Regions from separate parts of the Pseudacidovorax sp. 1753 genome, predicted to be linked through region 3. Evidence: predicted binding sites of a transcription regulator. Region 3 holds the regulator's gene; each other region holds the start of a gene.
What was found. The regulator FNR, encoded in region 3, switches genes on or off when oxygen is low (the NO sensors DNR and NnrR bind a similar motif). The targets are predictions, from matches to a motif close to TTGATNNNNATCAA.
Positions count from the first base shown of each region.

Region 1: a site for FNR is predicted at 1,556-1,569, ahead of azu (azurin). Genes of this name have one in related genera too.
Region 2: a site for FNR is predicted at 2,642-2,655, ahead of ABIC63_RS17310 (3-hydroxybenzoate 6-monooxygenase). Genes of this name have one in related genera too.
Region 4: a site for FNR is predicted at 1,402-1,415, ahead of ABIC63_RS28490 (PHA/PHB synthase family protein). Genes of this name have one in related genera too.

Region 1 covers NZ_JBEPKY010000015.1:21,683-25,889, forward strand. The annotation lists gene ABIC63_RS19005 (GMP reductase) at 1-563, opposite strand, end outside; gene ABIC63_RS19010 (OmpW/AlkL family protein) at 786-1,448, opposite strand; gene azu (azurin) at 1,661-2,113, shown strand; gene ABIC63_RS19020 (UvrD-helicase domain-containing protein) at 2,162-4,207, shown strand, end outside.
Region 2 covers NZ_JBEPKY010000013.1:68,315-72,521, forward strand. The annotation lists gene ABIC63_RS17300 (cupin domain-containing protein) at 1-380, opposite strand, end outside; gene ABIC63_RS17305 (fumarylacetoacetate hydrolase family protein) at 553-1,254, opposite strand; gene ABIC63_RS17310 (3-hydroxybenzoate 6-monooxygenase) at 1,390-2,619, opposite strand; gene ABIC63_RS17315 (LysR family transcriptional regulator) at 2,743-3,651, shown strand; gene ABIC63_RS17320 (acyl-CoA thioesterase) at 3,694-4,170, shown strand.
Region 3 covers NZ_JBEPKY010000003.1:62,679-66,885, reverse strand. The annotation lists gene ABIC63_RS04590 (sulfite exporter TauE/SafE family protein) at 1-322, opposite strand, end outside; gene hemN (oxygen-independent coproporphyrinogen III oxidase) at 331-1,752, opposite strand; gene fnr (fumarate/nitrate reduction transcriptional regulator Fnr) at 1,945-2,664, shown strand; gene ABIC63_RS04575 (hypothetical protein) at 2,755-3,021, opposite strand; gene ABIC63_RS04570 (FixH family protein) at 3,122-3,418, opposite strand; gene ccoG (cytochrome c oxidase accessory protein CcoG) at 3,462-4,207, opposite strand, start outside.
Region 4 covers NZ_JBEPKY010000034.1:33,529-37,735, forward strand. The annotation lists gene ABIC63_RS28480 (Lnb N-terminal periplasmic domain-containing protein) at 1-630, opposite strand, end outside; gene ABIC63_RS28485 (TetR/AcrR family transcriptional regulator) at 627-1,304, opposite strand; gene ABIC63_RS28490 (PHA/PHB synthase family protein) at 1,518-3,236, shown strand; gene fabI (enoyl-ACP reductase FabI) at 3,238-4,014, shown strand; gene ABIC63_RS28500 (efflux transporter outer membrane subunit) at 4,011-4,207, shown strand, end outside.

The DNA.
Region 1 (4,207 bases), on a different contig from region 3:
AGCTGCCAGCCGCCGGTGCCGAAGCCGGTCTTGAGCTTGGTGATGCACACCTTGCCAGGGCCGATGCCCACCTTGGTGGCGTCGGCGCCCCAGTTCTCCAGGTCGATCACGGCCTCGGGTGTGCCGACGTTGCCGGCGATCACGAAGGTCTGCGGCAGCTTCTGCTTGAGGTGGCCGATCATGCGCTGCACGCTGTCGGCATGACCGTGGGCGATATCGATGGTCACGTAGTCGGGCACCAGGCCCTCGGCGGCCATGGCGTCCACGGTGCGGTAGTCGGCGTCCTTGACGCCCAGCGAGATCGAGGCGAAGGCACCCTGCAACTTCATCCGGCGCGTGAAGGCCAGGTTGTCGAGGTCGAAGCGGTGCATCACGTAGAAGTAGCCGTTCTGTGCGAGCCACAGGCAGCGTGCCTCGTCGATGACCGTCTTCATGTTGGCGGGCACCACCGGCAGCTGGAAGCGGCGGCTGCCGAGTTGCACGGTGGTGTCGCATTCCGCGCGGCTCTCCACGCGGCACTTGCGCGGCAAGAGCAGAACGTTGTCGTAGTCGAAGATTTGCATGGCAGTCCAGGCTCCGGGAATCGTGGGTGAACGAAAAGATGAGCGCTTGGCCTGGCCGGTCCTCCTGTGCCGCCATTGCAGGAAAAGCAGGGCACAAAAAAACCGGGCGCAAGAAACTTGGGCCCGGTGATTGAGTGTAGGCGCGCCCCGCAAAGGGCGGCCTATGGGTTTGCGTATAGCCTCTATAGAGGCAAGGTTGTGAGGCGTTGCGGCGGGGCGGGTTCAGAAGCGGTAGCCGATGCCCACGCCCACCAGCCAGGGGTCGATCTTGACCTTCGAGACGGTCTGCCAGCCCAGACGGACGTCGGAGTCGATCTTCACCTTCTTCACGTCGAAGTTCAGGAACCACTGCGGCGCGATCTTGATGTCCACGCCCGCACCCAGCGCCAGGCCGACGCTGCTCTTGTCGAGCGACAGGCTGCCCACGGTCGGCACGGCCAGGTTCACCGAGCTGATGCGGGTGTAGTTGAGGCCCACGCCCGCGTAGGGGCGGAAGGTGCCCTCGGGCAGGAAGTGGTACTGCAGCATCAGCGTGGGCGGCAGGTGCTTGAAGCTGCCGATGTCCACGGGGCCGCCCAGGGCGCTCTGCTGGACGGTCACGCGCTGCTTCTGCGGCACGGTGAGCACCAGCTCGGCGGCGATGTTGGGCGTGAAGAAGTAGGTCACGTCCAGCTCGGGGATGGTCTTGTCGTTGACGTGGATGGCGTCGGCCGGCACGAGCAGCGAGGGGATGGCGCTGGACTTGTTGGCCGGGTCGAGCCGCACGGCACGTGCACGCACGAGCCAGTTGCCTTCGGGCGTCGGGGTGCTCTGGGCAAAGGCGCCGCCGCTCAGCAGCGCGGCAAGGAGGAGGGTGGTGCCCCGGAGGGCGAACAGTCTGGACATACGCTGTGCTCTGGTTGTGAATGCCAGGTCAGTGTCTGCAAGGGATTCGGGGCCGGTGTTGACGCGGCGCAAGCCGGCGGGGCCATGCGAAGGCCACTGCCGGTTGCTTGATCCATGTCATGCGGATGCTGTGGTGCGCTTCGCACAATGCCTCTGCGGTTCGCGAAGGCGCGGCCGCATCCCGACTTCAACCGCATCCCGAAAGACTCTCCATGTCGTCCCGCTTCATCGTTGCCGCAGCCCTGCTGGCCGCTGTCTCCACGCCCCTTTATGCCGCCGATTGCAGTGTGCAGATCGAAGGCAACGACGCCATGCAATTCAACAAGAGCAGCATCGAAGTGCCCAAGGCCTGCAAGAGCTTCACCGTGCAACTCAAGCATGCCGGCAAGATGCCCAAGGCCGCAATGGGCCACAACTGGGTGCTGGCCAAGACCGCCGACGTGCAGGCCGTGGCCAACGACGGCATCGCGGCCGGCCTGGACAAGCAGTACGTCAAGCCCGGCGACGCCCGCGTGATCGCCCACACCAAGGTCGTGGGCGGTGGCGAGAGCGACTCGGTGGCCGTGGACGTGAGCAAGCTCAAGGTGGGTGAGAGCTACACCTTCTTCTGCTCCTTCCCGGGTCATTCCGGCGTCATGAAGGGCAGCTTCGCGCTGGCCAAGTAAGCAGCCCTGCGCGGGGCCGGCGCAGGCCCCGCTTCCTACAATCGGGGGATGTCCTTTCCTGGCCCCCACGCCGAGCCGACGGCGGCCGACTCCCCCCTTCTTGCCAACCTCAACGACGAGCAGCGCGCGGCCGTCACGGTGCCCGAGGGGCATTCGCTCATCCTGGCGGGCGCAGGCTCCGGCAAGACGCGCGTGCTCACCACGCGCATCGCCTGGCTGATCTCCACCGGCCAGGTCTCGCCCGGCGGCGTGCTGGCCGTCACCTTCACCAACAAGGCCGCTAAGGAGATGATGACGCGCCTGACGGCGCTGCTGCCCGTCAATGTGCGCGGCATGTGGATCGGCACCTTCCACGGCCTGTGCAACCGCTTCCTGCGTGCGCACTGGAAGCTGGCCAACCTGCCGCAGAGCTTCCAGATCCTGGATACGCAGGACCAGCTCTCGGCCATCAAGCGGCTGATGAAGCAGTTCAACGTCGACGACGAACGCTTTCCGGCCAAGCAGACGCAGTGGTTCATCGCCGGTGCCAAGGAAGACGGCCTGCGCCCCGGCGACATGCAGGCCCGCGGCGAGGACGACCGCAAGAAGATCGAGCTGTATGCGCTGTACGAAGAGCAGTGCCAGCGCGAAGGTGTGGTCGACTTCGGCGAGCTGATGCTGCGCAGCTACGAGCTGCTGCGCGACAACGATGCCGTCCGCGAGCACTACCAGCGGCGCTTTCGCCACATCCTGATCGACGAGTTCCAGGACACCAACCGCCTGCAGTACGCCTGGATCAAGATGCTGGCCGGCCACACCGATGCGCTGGGCCACTTCACCTCGGGCGGCAACAGCGTGCTGGCCGTGGGCGACGACGACCAGAGCATCTATGCCTTCCGCGGCGCGCGCGTGGGCAACATGAGCGACTTCGTGCGCGAGTTCGACGTGCAGCACCAGATCAAGCTGGAGCGCAACTACCGCAGCTTCAGCAACATCCTGGACTCGGCCAACGCCCTCATCAGCCACAACAAGAAGCGCCTGGGCAAGAACCTGCGCACCGACCAGGGCCCCGGCGAGCCCGTGCGCGTCTACGAGGCATCCAGCGACTTCGCCGAGGCCCAGTGGATGGTCGAGGAGATGCGCCAGCTGGTGCGCGACGATGTCGAACGCAAGGAGATCGCCGTGCTCTACCGCAGCAATGCGCAGAGCCGGGTGATCGAGACGGCGCTGTTCAACGCAGGGATGCCCTACCGCGTGTACGGCGGCCTGCGCTTCTTCGAGCGGGCGGAGATCAAGCATGTGCTGGCCTACCTGCGCCTGCTGGAGAACGCGGACGATGACACGAGCTTTCTGCGGGTCGTGAACTTTCCGCCCCGCGGCATCGGCGCGCGCAGCATCGAGCAATTGCAGGACGCGGCGCGCAGCCGCGGCGTGTCGCTGGCCAAGGGCGTGGAAGGCCTGCCGGGCAAGGCGGGCGCCAACCTGGGCGCCTTCGTGGCCAAGGTCGACGTCATGCGCGAGCAGACGCAGGGCCTGTCGCTCAAGGAGATCGTCGAGGTGGTGCTGGATGCCAGCGGCCTGGTCGAGCACTACAAGGCCGACCGTGAGGGCGAGGACCGGCTGGAGAACCTGGAGGAACTGGTCAATGCCGCCGAGGCCTTCGTCACGCAGGAGGGTTTCGGCCGCGATGCCGTGGCCCTGCCGGTCGACGAACTGCGCCAGAGCGTCGTCAGCCAGGGCCTGGACCCCAACCTGCCGGTCCTGGACGATCCGCTGGCGCCCGACGCCGACACGGGCGAGACGCTGAGCCCGCTGGCCGCCTTCCTCACGCACGCCGCGCTGGAGTCGGGTGACAACCAGGCCCAGGCCGGCCAGGACGCCGTGCAGTTGATGACGGTGCATGCGGCCAAGGGCCTGGAATTCGACTGCGTGTTCATCACCGGCATGGAAGAGGGCCTGTTCCCGCACGAGAACTCGCTGAGCGATTTCGAGGGCCTGGAAGAGGAGCGTCGCCTGATGTACGTGGCCATCACGCGCGCGCGGCGCCGGCTGTACCTCAGCCATTCGCAGACCCGGCTGCTGCACGGCCAGACCCGCTACAACCTGCGCAGCCGC
Region 2 (4,207 bases), on a different contig from region 3:
TGGCGGTGCTCGGGCGCATGCTCGCCGGGCATCAGGTACTGGATGGCGGCCCACAGCGTGGGCGTGGCATAGGGCTGGCCGCCCAGCGCCGGGTTGGCCAGGGCGATGGCCCGGCGCTCGCCGCCGCGGCCCACCGGCACCAGCTGGCCGGCCTCGGCCGCGAGCTGCTTGAGCCGCTCCCAGCGCCACAGGTGCGGCGCCGCCTTGCTGCGCGGATGCGGCGGCATCAGGCTGCCGATCTGCGTCCACAGCGGCACCAGCAGCTCTTCCTCGAAGCCGTGGTAGAGCTGGCTCAGGGCGGGCGTGGGCTCGGGCTGGCCGGGCGCGGCCACGGCCTGCAGCCGCACGGGGGAGGGAAGGGTGTCGATCACGGCAGCCATATGAAGCGTCTCCTGGTGGGGGCACCCTCTCCCGCTGGGAGAGGGCGGGGGTGAGGGCCCGCGGCGATGGTGCAGCTGCAGCGCGTGAGAGGTCCGCGGCCCCTCACCCAGCCTCTCCCCAAAGGGGAGAGGAGCGGGGGCCATGCGCATGCTGCAGTCGCGCCGGCCGCCATCATGCCGCGGGGCCGATGGCCAGGGCGATCTCGCCCACGCCCTGCACGTGGCCCGTGATGCGGTCGCCGCTCTGGACCGGACCCACACCTTCGGGCGTGCCGGTGTAGATCAGGTCGCCGGGCTGCAGGTGGTAGTACTTCGACAGGTCTTCGATCAGCTCGGGGATGTTCCAGATCAGCTTGTCGAGGTCGGACTTCTGCTTGGTCTCGCCGTTGACCTGCAGCGCGATCTCGCCCTGCGACAGCACGGTACCGGCCATGGGCACGACCTCGGAGCAGACGGAGGACTGCTCCACATCCTTGCCCAGGTCCCAGGGCCGGCCCTTGTCGCGGGCCACCAGCTGCAGGTCGCGGCGGGTCATGTCCAGGCCGCAGGCATAGCCGTAGACAAGGCGGCCGGCGTCTTCGCGTGCCACGCGGAAGCCCGCGGCGCCGATGACCACCACCAGCTCCATCTCGAAGTGGAAGTTCTGCGTGCCGGGCGGGTAGGCCACGGTGGCGCCGGATTCGACCAGCGTGGAAGGCGCCTTGGTGAAGTAGAAGGGCTGCTCCACCGACTTGTCGACGGGGCGGCCCATCTCCACCGCATGGGCGTGGTAGTTGCGGCCGACGAAGAAGAGGCGGTTCACCGGCAGGCGTCGGCTGTCGCCACGCACGGGCAGGGAGGCGACGGGGGGTGGGGTCCAGAGGTAGTCGGTCATGGCGTGAGGGGATGACAGGATGGGTCGGGGTCGGCGCTTCGACAGGCTCAGCGCGAACGGTTGGGGGTGATTGAGCGCCAACGGGCAGGGTGATGTTTCGATGAATGTGATGCGAACGAGGCGGGCGGCAGGGTGTCAGCCGGTGGCCAAGCAGTTGCCTTCGGTCCATCCGTACAGCCACTCCATCGCGTCATAGAAGCGCTCCGGCGTGCGGCCCTTCCACAGGTCGTTGCGCACCAGGCGCTCCACACCCTTGGCGTGGAAGATGCGCCCCATCTCGCGCGCCGACAGCACCACGCGGGCCGTGCGCGCCACGCGAGAGCGCTGGTAGAGCGCCAAGGCCTTGTCCCACTGGTTGTCGTGCACGCGCAGGGCCTCGCCCAGCGTCACGGCGTCTTCCATGGCCATGCAGGCGCCCTGGGCCAGGTACTGCAGCGTGGGATGGGCGGCGTCGCCCAGCAGCGCTGCCCGACCGAAGACCCACTGCCCGATGGGCTCGCGGTCCGCGGTGGCCCAGCGCTTCCAGTCCTTGGGCAGGTCGATCAGCTGGCGGGCGCGGGCGCAGATGCCCTCGAAGTAGCTCTGCACCTCTTCGCGGCTGCCCTCGCGCACGCTCCACTCCTCCTGCTCGCGGCTGTGGAAGGTGACGACCACGTTGTACTGCTCGCCGCCGCGCAGCGGGTAGTGCACCAGGTGGCAGTTGGGCCCCACCCAGATGCTGGCGGCATTCCATTGCAGGTCGGGCGGAAAGTCGGCGCGGTCCACCACGGCGCGGTAGACCACGTGGCCCGACACGCGCGCGTCGTCGCCCACATATTGCCGCCGCACCGCCGACTTCACGCCGTCCGCGCCGATCAGCGCGCAGCCACGGAAGCTGCGGCCATCGCTGCTGACCACGGTCACGCCCTCATCGTCCTGCGCAATGCGCTGCACCTGCGTGGCGGTGGCGATCTCCACCCGGCCGGTGGCATGGGCGCCTTCGAGCAGCGAGCCGTGCACGTCGGCGCGGTGGATCACGGCATAGGGGTTGCCGAAGCGCTGCCGGAAGGCCTCGCCGGTGGGGATGCGGCCCACCAGCGTCTCGTCCAGCGCGTCGTGCATCACCATCTCGTCGGTGTAGACGGCGCGGGCGCGGGCGATCTCGCCAATGCCCAGCGCGTCGAAGGCCGCGAAGGCATTGGGCCCCAGCTGGATGCCGGCACCGATCTCGCCCAGCTGCGCGGCCTGCTCCAGCACCATCACGTCGAAGCCACGGCGCACGAGGGCCAGCGCGGCGGCGATGCCGCCGATGCCGCCACCGGCCACCAGCACCGGCAGGGGGGAGGAAGAAGTGGATGCGCGTGGGGATGCTGCGAGTGATGCCATGCCTGTCTCCGGCTGTTCTGCATTGATGCCTGTCAATGGCGTGGATTGTTCGCAGGCCCCACTATTGCCTCAAGCACTGTGGCTGATACTCGGCATCGCGTTTTTCGATAGTGGGGTGCGCGCATGTCCAAGCTGGACCTGGAATGGCTCAGGGTGTTCGACGAGGTCTGGCAGACCGCCAGCGTCTCCAAGGCGGCCGAGCGCCTGGGCATGGCGCAGGCGGCGGCCAGCACGGCGCTCAACAAGCTGCGCGCGCATTTCGACGACCGCCTGTTCGAGCGCACGGCGCTGGGCATGCAGCCCACGCCGCATGCGCAGAAGATCCAGCCCGCCCTGCGCGAGGCGCTGGCGCAGATCGAGCGGGCCCGCGCCAGCCGCGAGGCCTTCGACCCGGCCACGGCGCAGCGGCGCTTCCGCATCTGCCTCACGGACATCAGCGAGGTGGTGCTGCTGCCGCGCCTGCTGGACCACCTGGGCCGCGAGGCCCCGGGCGTGCAGGTGGAGACCGAGATCGTCTCGGCCGCCAGCGCGCGCCGGCTGGAGGATGGCGAGGTCGACCTGGCCGTGGGCTTCATGCCGCAGCTGGAGGCCGGCTTCTACGGCCAGACGCTGTTCCGCCAGAACTTCGTCTGCCTGGTCGCGAAAGACCACCCGCGCATTGGCGCGCGGCTCACGCGCAAGGGCTTCGCCGCCGAGTCGCACGCCCTGATCGCCTCCTCGGGCACCGGCCATGCCATCGTCGACAAGACCATCGCCCGCGCCGGCATCGAGCGCAAGGTGGCGGTGCGGCTGTCCAGCTTCCTGGGCGTGGCGCGCATCGTGGCGCAGACCGAACTGGTGGTGATCGTGCCGCGCGTGCTGGGCCAGATCCTGGCCACGCAGGAGCCGGTGCGCATCATCGAGCCGCCCTTCGCGCTGCCGGCCTATGCGGTCAAGCAGCACTGGCATGCGCGCTTCCATGCCGACGATGGCAACGCCTGGCTGCGGCGGACGATGGCGCAGCTGTTCGGCGGCGGCGCGGCGCCCGGATAATCCGCCGCTCCCACCCCACTGTCACTTGCGAGACTCGCCGCCATGTCCTCCATCGTCCTGCGCTTCCTGGCCGAACCCAGCACCGTCAACTTCGGCGGCAAGGTCCACGGCGGCACCGTCATGAAGTGGATCGACGAGGCCGGCTATGCCTGCGCCACCGGCTGGTCGCACAACTACTGCGTCACCGTGTTCATCGGCAGCATCCGCTTCCACCGTCCGATCATGATCGGCGACCTGGTCGAGGTGGAGGCCCGCATGGCCTACACCGGCACCACCAGCATGAACATCTCGGTCGAGGTGCGCAGCGGCGACTTGAAGGGCGGCAAGATGGTCCGAACCACCGAATGCCTGATCGTCTTCGTGGCGGTCGATTCGCACGGCCGGCCGCTGCCCGTGGACGCCTACAAACCCCAGACCCCCGGCGAGATCGCCCTGGCCGAGCGCGCCCGCGCCCACCTGGACGCCGCCCGCAAGGTGGCCGATGCGCCGCCGCCCAGCCTGAGCGGCGCGGCGGATTGAGCGACCGCCAGGGTCGCGGCGCGTCGACTCACCCCTG
Region 3 (4,207 bases):
GCAGCACCCAGACCGGCCGCAACAGAGAGATGCCATCCCGGAGCCATGCCAACGTGTCGAACGCCGCGGCCACGACCGCGCCGGCGGCGGCATAGCCGAGCAGCCGCCCCAGCTGAAACGCCACGGATGGCGCGGCCGGGCGATGCGCCGCAGCAAGGCCTGGCCCGGAGGCATCCACGCGCACCAGCGGCACAGCCTCGCGCTGCAAGGGACGCGGCGGCACGAGCGCAGCGCAGGCCGGCCCGCACATGACGGCGCAGTGGGGCGCGCCCGTCAGGCCCAGCAACAGGGCCGACACCGCGAGCGCACCGGAGGCGTCCATCACCCGCGTCAGATGATGCGCGAGAAGCGCGTGCGTGCCCGGTCGGCCTGCAGGTAGCGGTCGAACACCATGGCGATGGCGCGCACCACGTACCAGCCGGCCGGCGTGACCTCGAGTTCGCGCGCATCCAGGCGCACCAGCCCCTGCTCCGCCAGGGGCTGCAACGCCTGCAGCTCGGCCGCGAAGTACTGGCGGAAGTCCACCAGATTGGCGGCGCCCATGGCCTCGAAGTCGATGCGGCCCTGGCACATGATGGCCATGATGACCGCGCGGCGCACCACGTCGTCGCGGCCCAGGGCCAGGCCGCGCACCACGGGCAGTTGGCCCTGCTGCAGGCGGTCGCGGTAGTCCTCCAGCGTCTTGGCGTTCTGGCTGTAGCTGGCACCGACGCGGCCGATGGCCGAGACGCCCAGGCCGATGATGTCGCAGTCGGGCTGGGTGCTGTAGCCCTGGAAGTTGCGGTGCAGCCGGCCCTGGCGCTTTGCCACGGCCAGGGCGTCCTCCGGCACCGCGAAGTGGTCCATGCCGATGTAGACGTAGCCCGCCTCGCCGAACACGCCGATGGCGCGCGAGAGCATGTCGATCTTGGTGGGGCCGTCGGGCAGCTCCTGCGACAGGATGCGGCGCTGCGGCTTGAAGCGCTCGGGCAGATGGGCGTAGGCGTACAGGGCGATGCGGTCGGGCCGCAGCTCCACCACCTGCGCCAGCGTGCGCTCGAAGGACGTGCTGTTCTGCCGCGGCAGACCGTAGATCAGGTCAGCGTTGATCGAGGTGAAACCCAGCCGTCGTGCCGCTGCCATCAGCGCGAAGACCTCGGACGCGGGCTGGATGCGGTGCACCGCCTTCTGCACCTGCGCATCGAAGTCCTGGATGCCGAAGCTCAGGCGGTTGAAGCCCAGCGCCGCCAGGTGCGCAAGCCGGGCCTCATCGACCGTGCGCGGGTCGACCTCGATGGAGCATTCGGCGCCGGGCAGGAAGTCGAAGGACTCGCGCAGCGCCGTCATCAGGGTGGACAGCTCCTCGTCGCTGAAGAAGGTGGGCGTGCCCCCACCCAGGTGCAGCTGGCTCACCGGCTCGCCCCGGCCGAGTTCGGCCACCTGCAGCCGCAGCTCGCACAACAGGTCCTGCAGGTATTCGGCTGCGCGCTCGTGGTGGCGCGTGATGATCTTGTTGCAGGCGCAGTAGTAGCAGAGCGACTCGCAGAACGGGATGTGCACGTACAGCGACAGCGGCAGCGCACGGGCGCCGGCCGCTTCGCGGCGCTGGACCAGGGCCTGGGCATACTCAGCGGGGCCGAAGGCCTCCACGAAGCGGTCGGCGGTCGGGTAGGAGGTGTAGCGCGGGCCCGGCACGTCGAAACGGCGCAGCAGCGACGTCGACAGCACCGCGGGCTCGGCCGCGCAGGAGGACGGGATGGGCAGGGAACTCATCGCAGCAGGAGGGCACAGCAGCGCCAGGGTTGTTGCCTCTAATGTGCGTTCGAAGCCATGATCGGCGCTTGATCCACATCAAACAGAAAGTTGATCGCTGTCGGAGAATGACTGACACGGGAGCTTTCGGACGCCACAGACCCCACGAGCGAGGCGTCGGGCCGTCCCCCACCCTACAGAGTCGGACACACCATGACCCCAGAATCCATCAAAGTCGCTTGTTCCAACTGCAACCTGCGCGAGTTGTGCATGCCCGTGGGCCTGTCGCCGGAGGAACTGCAGCGACTGGATTCGCTGGTCGCCACGCGCCGCAAGGTGCGCCGCAAGGAACTGCTGTTCCACAACGGCGAGCAGTTCGTCTCGCTCTACGCCATCCGCACCGGCGTGTTCAAGACCCGCATCACCTCGGAGGACGGCCGCGACCAGGTCACCGGCTTCCAGATGGCCGGCGAGATCATCGGCCTGGACGGCATCGTCAACGACCGCCACAGCTGCGACGCCGTGGCGCTGGAGGATTCCGAGGTCTGCGTGATGCCCTTCGACCGCATCGAGGAACTGTCGCGCGAGGTGTCGGCGCTGCAGCGCCATGTGCACCAGATCATGAGCCGCGAGATCGTGCGCGAGCACGGCGTGATGCTGCTGCTGGGCAGCATGCGCGCCGAGGAGCGCCTGGCCGCCTTCCTGCTGAACCTGGTGCAGCGCCTGCATGCGCGCGGCTTCTCGGCCTCCGAGCTGGTGCTGCGCATGACCCGCGAGGAAATCGGCAGCTACCTGGGCCTCAAGCTCGAGACGGTGAGCCGCACCCTGTCCAAGTTCGTCGACGACGGCATCGTGGAGGTGAACCAGCGGCATGTGCGCATCCTCGATGCGGAGGCGCTACGGCGGATGGTGAACCCCACGGTCTGCGCCTGAGGCGCGAACGGCGGCCGGCTCGCGCAAGTCGACCGCCGCATCGGCAGACGAGAGGGACGCCACGGCGTCCCTTTTTCATTGCTGGGATCTTCAGGCCGGCCCGCCCGGCCCCGGCTGCGCATTGACCTGGGCCGGCGTGCGCATCAGCAGTGCCGTGGTCGCGCTGCACACCATGGTCACGACCCAGAAGCCGAAAAAGCCCAGCGCGTAGATGGCCTGCCGCGGCATCTCCAGCACATGGCCGAACCAGCGCAATTCCGCCGGATCGACGAAGCCGAAGACCAGGAACTCCATCAGGCAGGCGGCCAGGAAGGCCGGCCAGGCGATGGCCATCAGGCAGTGGGGCTGGCGCAGCATGCGGGAGGTCTCCGTCTTCTGGGTTGCGGGGCGCCGACGACCCCGCCGCAGCGGGGCATGTTTGGCCGCGGAAGGCCGTGCCGGTGAGCGACGCGCCATGTCAAGGCTGCGCGGGAGGCAGGTTCCGTGCGGGCGTGGTGACGTGGTTGCGGGCCTGCTGCGCCGGCGTCAGCGCACGCTGGGCCTCCAGGGTGCGGTTGATCTCGATGCCCCGGCGGTAGTAGTCCGCCTCGATCACCGGATCGGGGCTGTGCACCGCCAGCCACAGCGTGGCAAAGCCGGCCACCACCACCATCGCCGGACCGCCCACCACCATCCACATCAGCGGATGGCGCCACCAGGGACCGCTGGAGGGCTCGACCAGGGAGGCGGAAGCAAGCGTCGTCGGGTTCGTCATGGGGTCCTCGTCGTGATGGATGCGAAGTCGATGCGTCGGGCAGTCAGCGCGGCACCAGGAAGGCGGCCTTCTCGGCCACATGGGCGCCGCCGCCCTCCTCGCCCACCTCGATGCGCACGCTGTGCGAACCGGGGGCGGCACTGCCGTAGGGAATGCTCAGCCGCACGGCCACCCAGCGGGCCTCGGCCGGACCGACCTCCACCGGCGTGTCGGGCGAGACGGCGATGCCCTCCAGCCCCTGTGCCGCGAGCCGGTACTTCTGCGGCCGCTCGGTGGCATTCATGATCTGCAGGCGGTAGACGTTCTCCAGCCGGCCACCTTCGGCGATGCGGGCCAGCGAGGCGCGGTCGCGCACCACGTCTACCTTCAATGGCGTGCGGGCCACCAGGCTCACCAGCATGCCCACCACCAGCAGCATGAGCACCGAGGCGTAGATGAGCACGCGCGGCCGCAGCACGCGGCGCCACAGCTGCGCGCGGCTCCAGTGGCCGGCCATGCCGTTGACCGTGTCGTAGCGGATGAGGCCCTTCGGGTAGTTCATCTTCTCCATCACGGTGTTGCAGGCGTCCACGCACTGGCCGCAACCGATGCATTCGTACTGCAGGCCCTGGCGGATGTCGATGCCCGTGGGGCAGACCTGCACGCACAGGTCGCAGTCGATGCACTCGCCCAGGCCGCGGGCCTTGTAGTCCACGCTGCGACCCCGCGGCGCCCGCGGCTCGCCGCGGCCAGGGTCGTAGGTGACGATCAGCGTGTCGCGGTCGAACATGGCGCTCTGGAAGCGCGCAT
Region 4 (4,207 bases), on a different contig from region 3:
GCGCAGCACGTCCCGCTCGTCGGCGGCCACCAGGGCCAGTTCGAACTGCTTGAAGAAGCCGGCCACGGCCGAGAAGGATTCGCCGCGCTCCTTGCGGATCTCGACCGAGTACACGAGGTAGCGCGTGCCGCCCTGCCCGTCGTCGAAGCCGAAGGAGACCAGCGTGTGCGCGATGGCCGGACCCATCCAGTACGACAGGGCCATGTCCACGCTTCGCAGGCGGTCGAGGTCGTACTGCCGCGTCTCCCAGCGCACGGTGTAGTCGTCGTCGCTGCGCCACTCGAAGTTGCGCACGTTGCGCAAGGTGACGATGGAGCCGGCCACCGAGGGCTCGATGTGCCGGGCCACATCGTCGGCCCAGTCGCGCGTGTCCGAAGGCGCGATGCGGCCCCACCACACCAGCAGCAGCGCGAAGGCGAGGACATAGGCGGCCAGCGCACGGCCATGGAAGGGCCGCCACGGCCGCCCGATGACCCCGAGCGCGGCCAGGCCCCAGGCCGCCGCGGCCGCGATGCGCCCGCCTTCGGGCAGCGGCAGCCGGTAGTACAGCGCCAGCGCCGCCCACAGGCCCGTGCCCAGCAACACCAGCACGAGCAGGCCCCGGCCCATGCCGATCAACAGTCGCCTCATGGCGACAGCGCCTCACGCAGAAGGGCGATGTGGCTGCGCCGCTGCTGCTCCAGCGTGACGGGTGCGCCCCCGCCCTGTCCGTGCATCAGCTGCCACAGCACGACCTGCGCGATGGGCGCCATCAGCAGCCAGGGCGAGGCCGTAAGCACGCCCTGACCCAGGCTGCCCTGGCGCACGGCGCGGCGCACCAGGCGCTCGACGGCGGAGGCGAAGGGGTCGAGCACGGCGCGCTGCCAGCGCTCCACCAGCGCCTGCACCTGGCGGCCATCGGCCACCACCAGGCGCAGCGTCATGGCCGTCTCGGGCCGCGCTAGGAGGCGGTACACCGGGTCGATCACGCGCTCCACCAGCAGGTCGACGGTGACCATCTGCCCCGGCGCGAGTGCCGCCTCGTCCAGGCCGGCCGGCATGGTGAGCGAGCGGTCGATCAGTGCTTCGAAGATCTCTTCCTTGCTGTCGAAGTGCGCATAGACGCCGCCCTTGGACAGGCCCGCCCGCAGCGCGATGTCGTCGATGCGCGAGGCCGCGAAGCCCTTTTCGTGGAACACCGACAGCGCCGCGTCGAGGATCTGCGCCATGCGCAGCGGCGGCGACAGGCGCTGGCGCGACGGCCTGCCGCCGGGCAGGCCCTCGGCGAAGGTCGGAGGCGGAAGATCGGCGGTCGATGCGGTCATGGGTGTGGCAAGTGACAGAGGCGTGGCGGCAGCGCCGGGCGGCGATTATGGATGGCTCGCGCCGCTAACGACTCATGAGTCGTTAGACATCGGTCCGTTGACATGGATCAATGGGCGCAGACCGGCCGGCTCCTACAGTTTTTTCCAGGCGGCGCCCCCCGGCGCCGCACCGCTTCCCGCCCGTCCCGCCGGGCACCTTCACGCCCTGCCGCCATGCCCGCCCCTTCTCCAATCCCCGTGCCGGCCGCCGATGCCCAGGCCGCCGCCCTCGACATGCAGGCGCGCGCCACCGTGGCCCGCCTGACCGGTGCGCTGTCGCCCATGGCCGGGGTGCTGGCCGCCTTCGACTGGGCCGCGCACCTGGCGGCCTCCCCGGGCAAGCAACTGGCGCTGGGCCAGTTGGCGGTGCAGCAGGCCCAGGCCCTGACCCGGGAATGGGCGCCGGCCACACCCGACGCCTTCGCCGCGCCCGACCGGCGCTTTCGCGCGCCGGCCTGGCAGCACGCGCCCTTCAAGGCCTGGCAGCAGGCCTTCCTGGCCAGCCAGCAATGGTGGGACGCGGCCACGCACGGCGTGCTCGGCGTGGAGCGGCACCACGAGGACCTGGTCGCCTTCAGCGCCCGCCAGTGGCTGGACCTGCTCTCGCCCGGCAACCTGCCCTGGGCCAATCCCGAGGTGATCGAGGCCACGCTGCGCGAAGGCGGTGCCAACCTGCTGCGCGGCCTGCACAACTGGATGGAAGACGCGGGCCGACAAGCGTCCGGCGCTGCCCCGGCCGGCACCGAGCAGTTCCGCGTCGGGCACGAGGTGGCCATCACGCCCGGCAAGGTGGTGCTGCGCAATGCGCTGATCGAGCTGATCCAGTACGCACCCGCCACGCCCACCGTGCACCCGGAACCGGTGCTGCTGGTGCCGGCGTGGATCATGAAGTACTACATCCTCGACCTCACGCCCGAGGAATCGCTGGTGCGCTACCTGGTGTCGCAGGGCCACACCGTGTTCTGCATCTCCTGGAAGAACCCCGGCGAGGCCGAGCGCGACCGGGGCATGGACGACTACCTGCAGCTCGGCCTGCATGCAGCGCTCGACGCGGTGCAGGCCCTGTGCCCGCGCCGCAAGGTGCATGCCGCCGGCTACTGCCTGGGTGGCACGCTGCTGGCCATCGGCGCGGCGGCCATGGCGCGCGATGGCGACGACCGGCTGGCCAGCACCACCTACTTCGCGGCGCAGACCGACTTCTCCGAGCCCGGCGAACTGGGCCTGTTCATCGACGAGAGCCAGCTCAGCCTGCTGGAGGCGCAGATGCGGCAGAAGGGCTACCTTACCGCCCAGCAGATGGCCGGCGCCTTCAGCATGCTGCGCAGCTACGACATGCTGTGGTCGCGCATGGTGGGCGACTACCTGCTGGGCCACCGTGCGCCGATGAATGCGCTGATGGCCTGGAATGCCGACGCCACCCGCATGCCCGCGCGCATGCATTCCGAATACCTGCGCCGGCTCTTCCTGGACGACGACCTGAGCGAGGGGCGCTTTCCGGTGGGCGGCCGGCCGGTCAGCCTGGGCAGCCTGCGCCTGCCCACCTTCATGGTGGGCACCGTCACCGACCATGTGGCACCCTGGCGCTCGGTGCACAAGCTGCACTTCCTCTGCCCGGCGGAGATCACCTTCGCCCTCACCACCGGCGGCCACAACGCCGGCATCGTGAACCCGCCCTCGCCCGACAGCCGGCGCAGCCACCGGTTGCTCACCCGGCCGGCCGATGGCCCCTACCTGGCGCCCGACGAGTGGCTGGCCGCGGCGCCGACGCATGCGGGCTCGTGGTGGCCGGCCTGGCAGCAATGGCTGGCCGCCCACTCTGGCGCACCCGTCAAGCCGCCGCGCATGGGCACGGGCCTGGCCGATGCCCCTGGCAACTACGTCCTGGAGCGATGACATGAACGCCGATCTCTTCTCCCTTCACGGCCGCAAGGGCCTGGTGGTGGGCATTGCCAACGCGCACAGCATCGCCTGGGGCTGTGCGCAGGCCTTCCATGACGCCGGGGCCGAGCTGGCCGTGACCTGGTTCAACGACAAGGCCCAGCCCTTCGTCGAGCCGCTGGCCCAGCAGGTGCACGCCTCCATCGCGCTGCCGCTGGACGTGGAGCAGCCCGGCCAGCTCGAAGCCGTGTTCGCCGCCATCGGCCGCCAGTGGGGGCGGCTGGACTTCGTGCTGCATTCCATCGCCTTCGCGCCCAAGAGCGACCTGCACGGCCGCGTGGCCGACTGCTCGCGCGAGGGCTTCGCGCGGGCCATGGACATCTCCTGCCATTCCTTCGTGCGCATGGCCCATCTGGCCGAGCCGCTGATGCACCGCGGCGGCAGCCTGCTCACGATGAGCTATGTGGGCGCCGAGGAGGTGATTCCCGACTACGGCGTGATGGGCCCGGTCAAGGCCGCGCTGGAGAGCAGCACGCGCTACCTGGCCACCGAACTCGGGCCCAAGGGCATCCGCGTCAACGCCATCTCGCCGGGACCGCTGGCCACGCGGGCGGCGTCGGGCATTCCCAACTTCGAGGCCCTGCTCGACGACGCCCGTCGGCGCGCCCCGCTGCGCCGGCTGGTGGACATCGCGGAAGTGGGCGCCCTGGCCGCCTTCCTGGTCAGCGATGCGGCACGCGCCATCACGGGCAGCACGCTGTACGTGGATGGTGGCTACCACGTGCTCGGATGACCATGCCCCGCCCCATCGCCCCCCTGCTGCTCGTCGCACTCGTCGCGGCCGGCTGCGCACCCATGATCCCGTCCCTGGCCCTGCCAGCGTCGCCGGTGCCTGCCCGATTCCCGGACGCCGCGCCCGTGGCGGCCGTGCCCGTGACCGCGGCGGACCTGGACTGGCCGCAGGCCTTTCCCGATGCCGAGCTGCA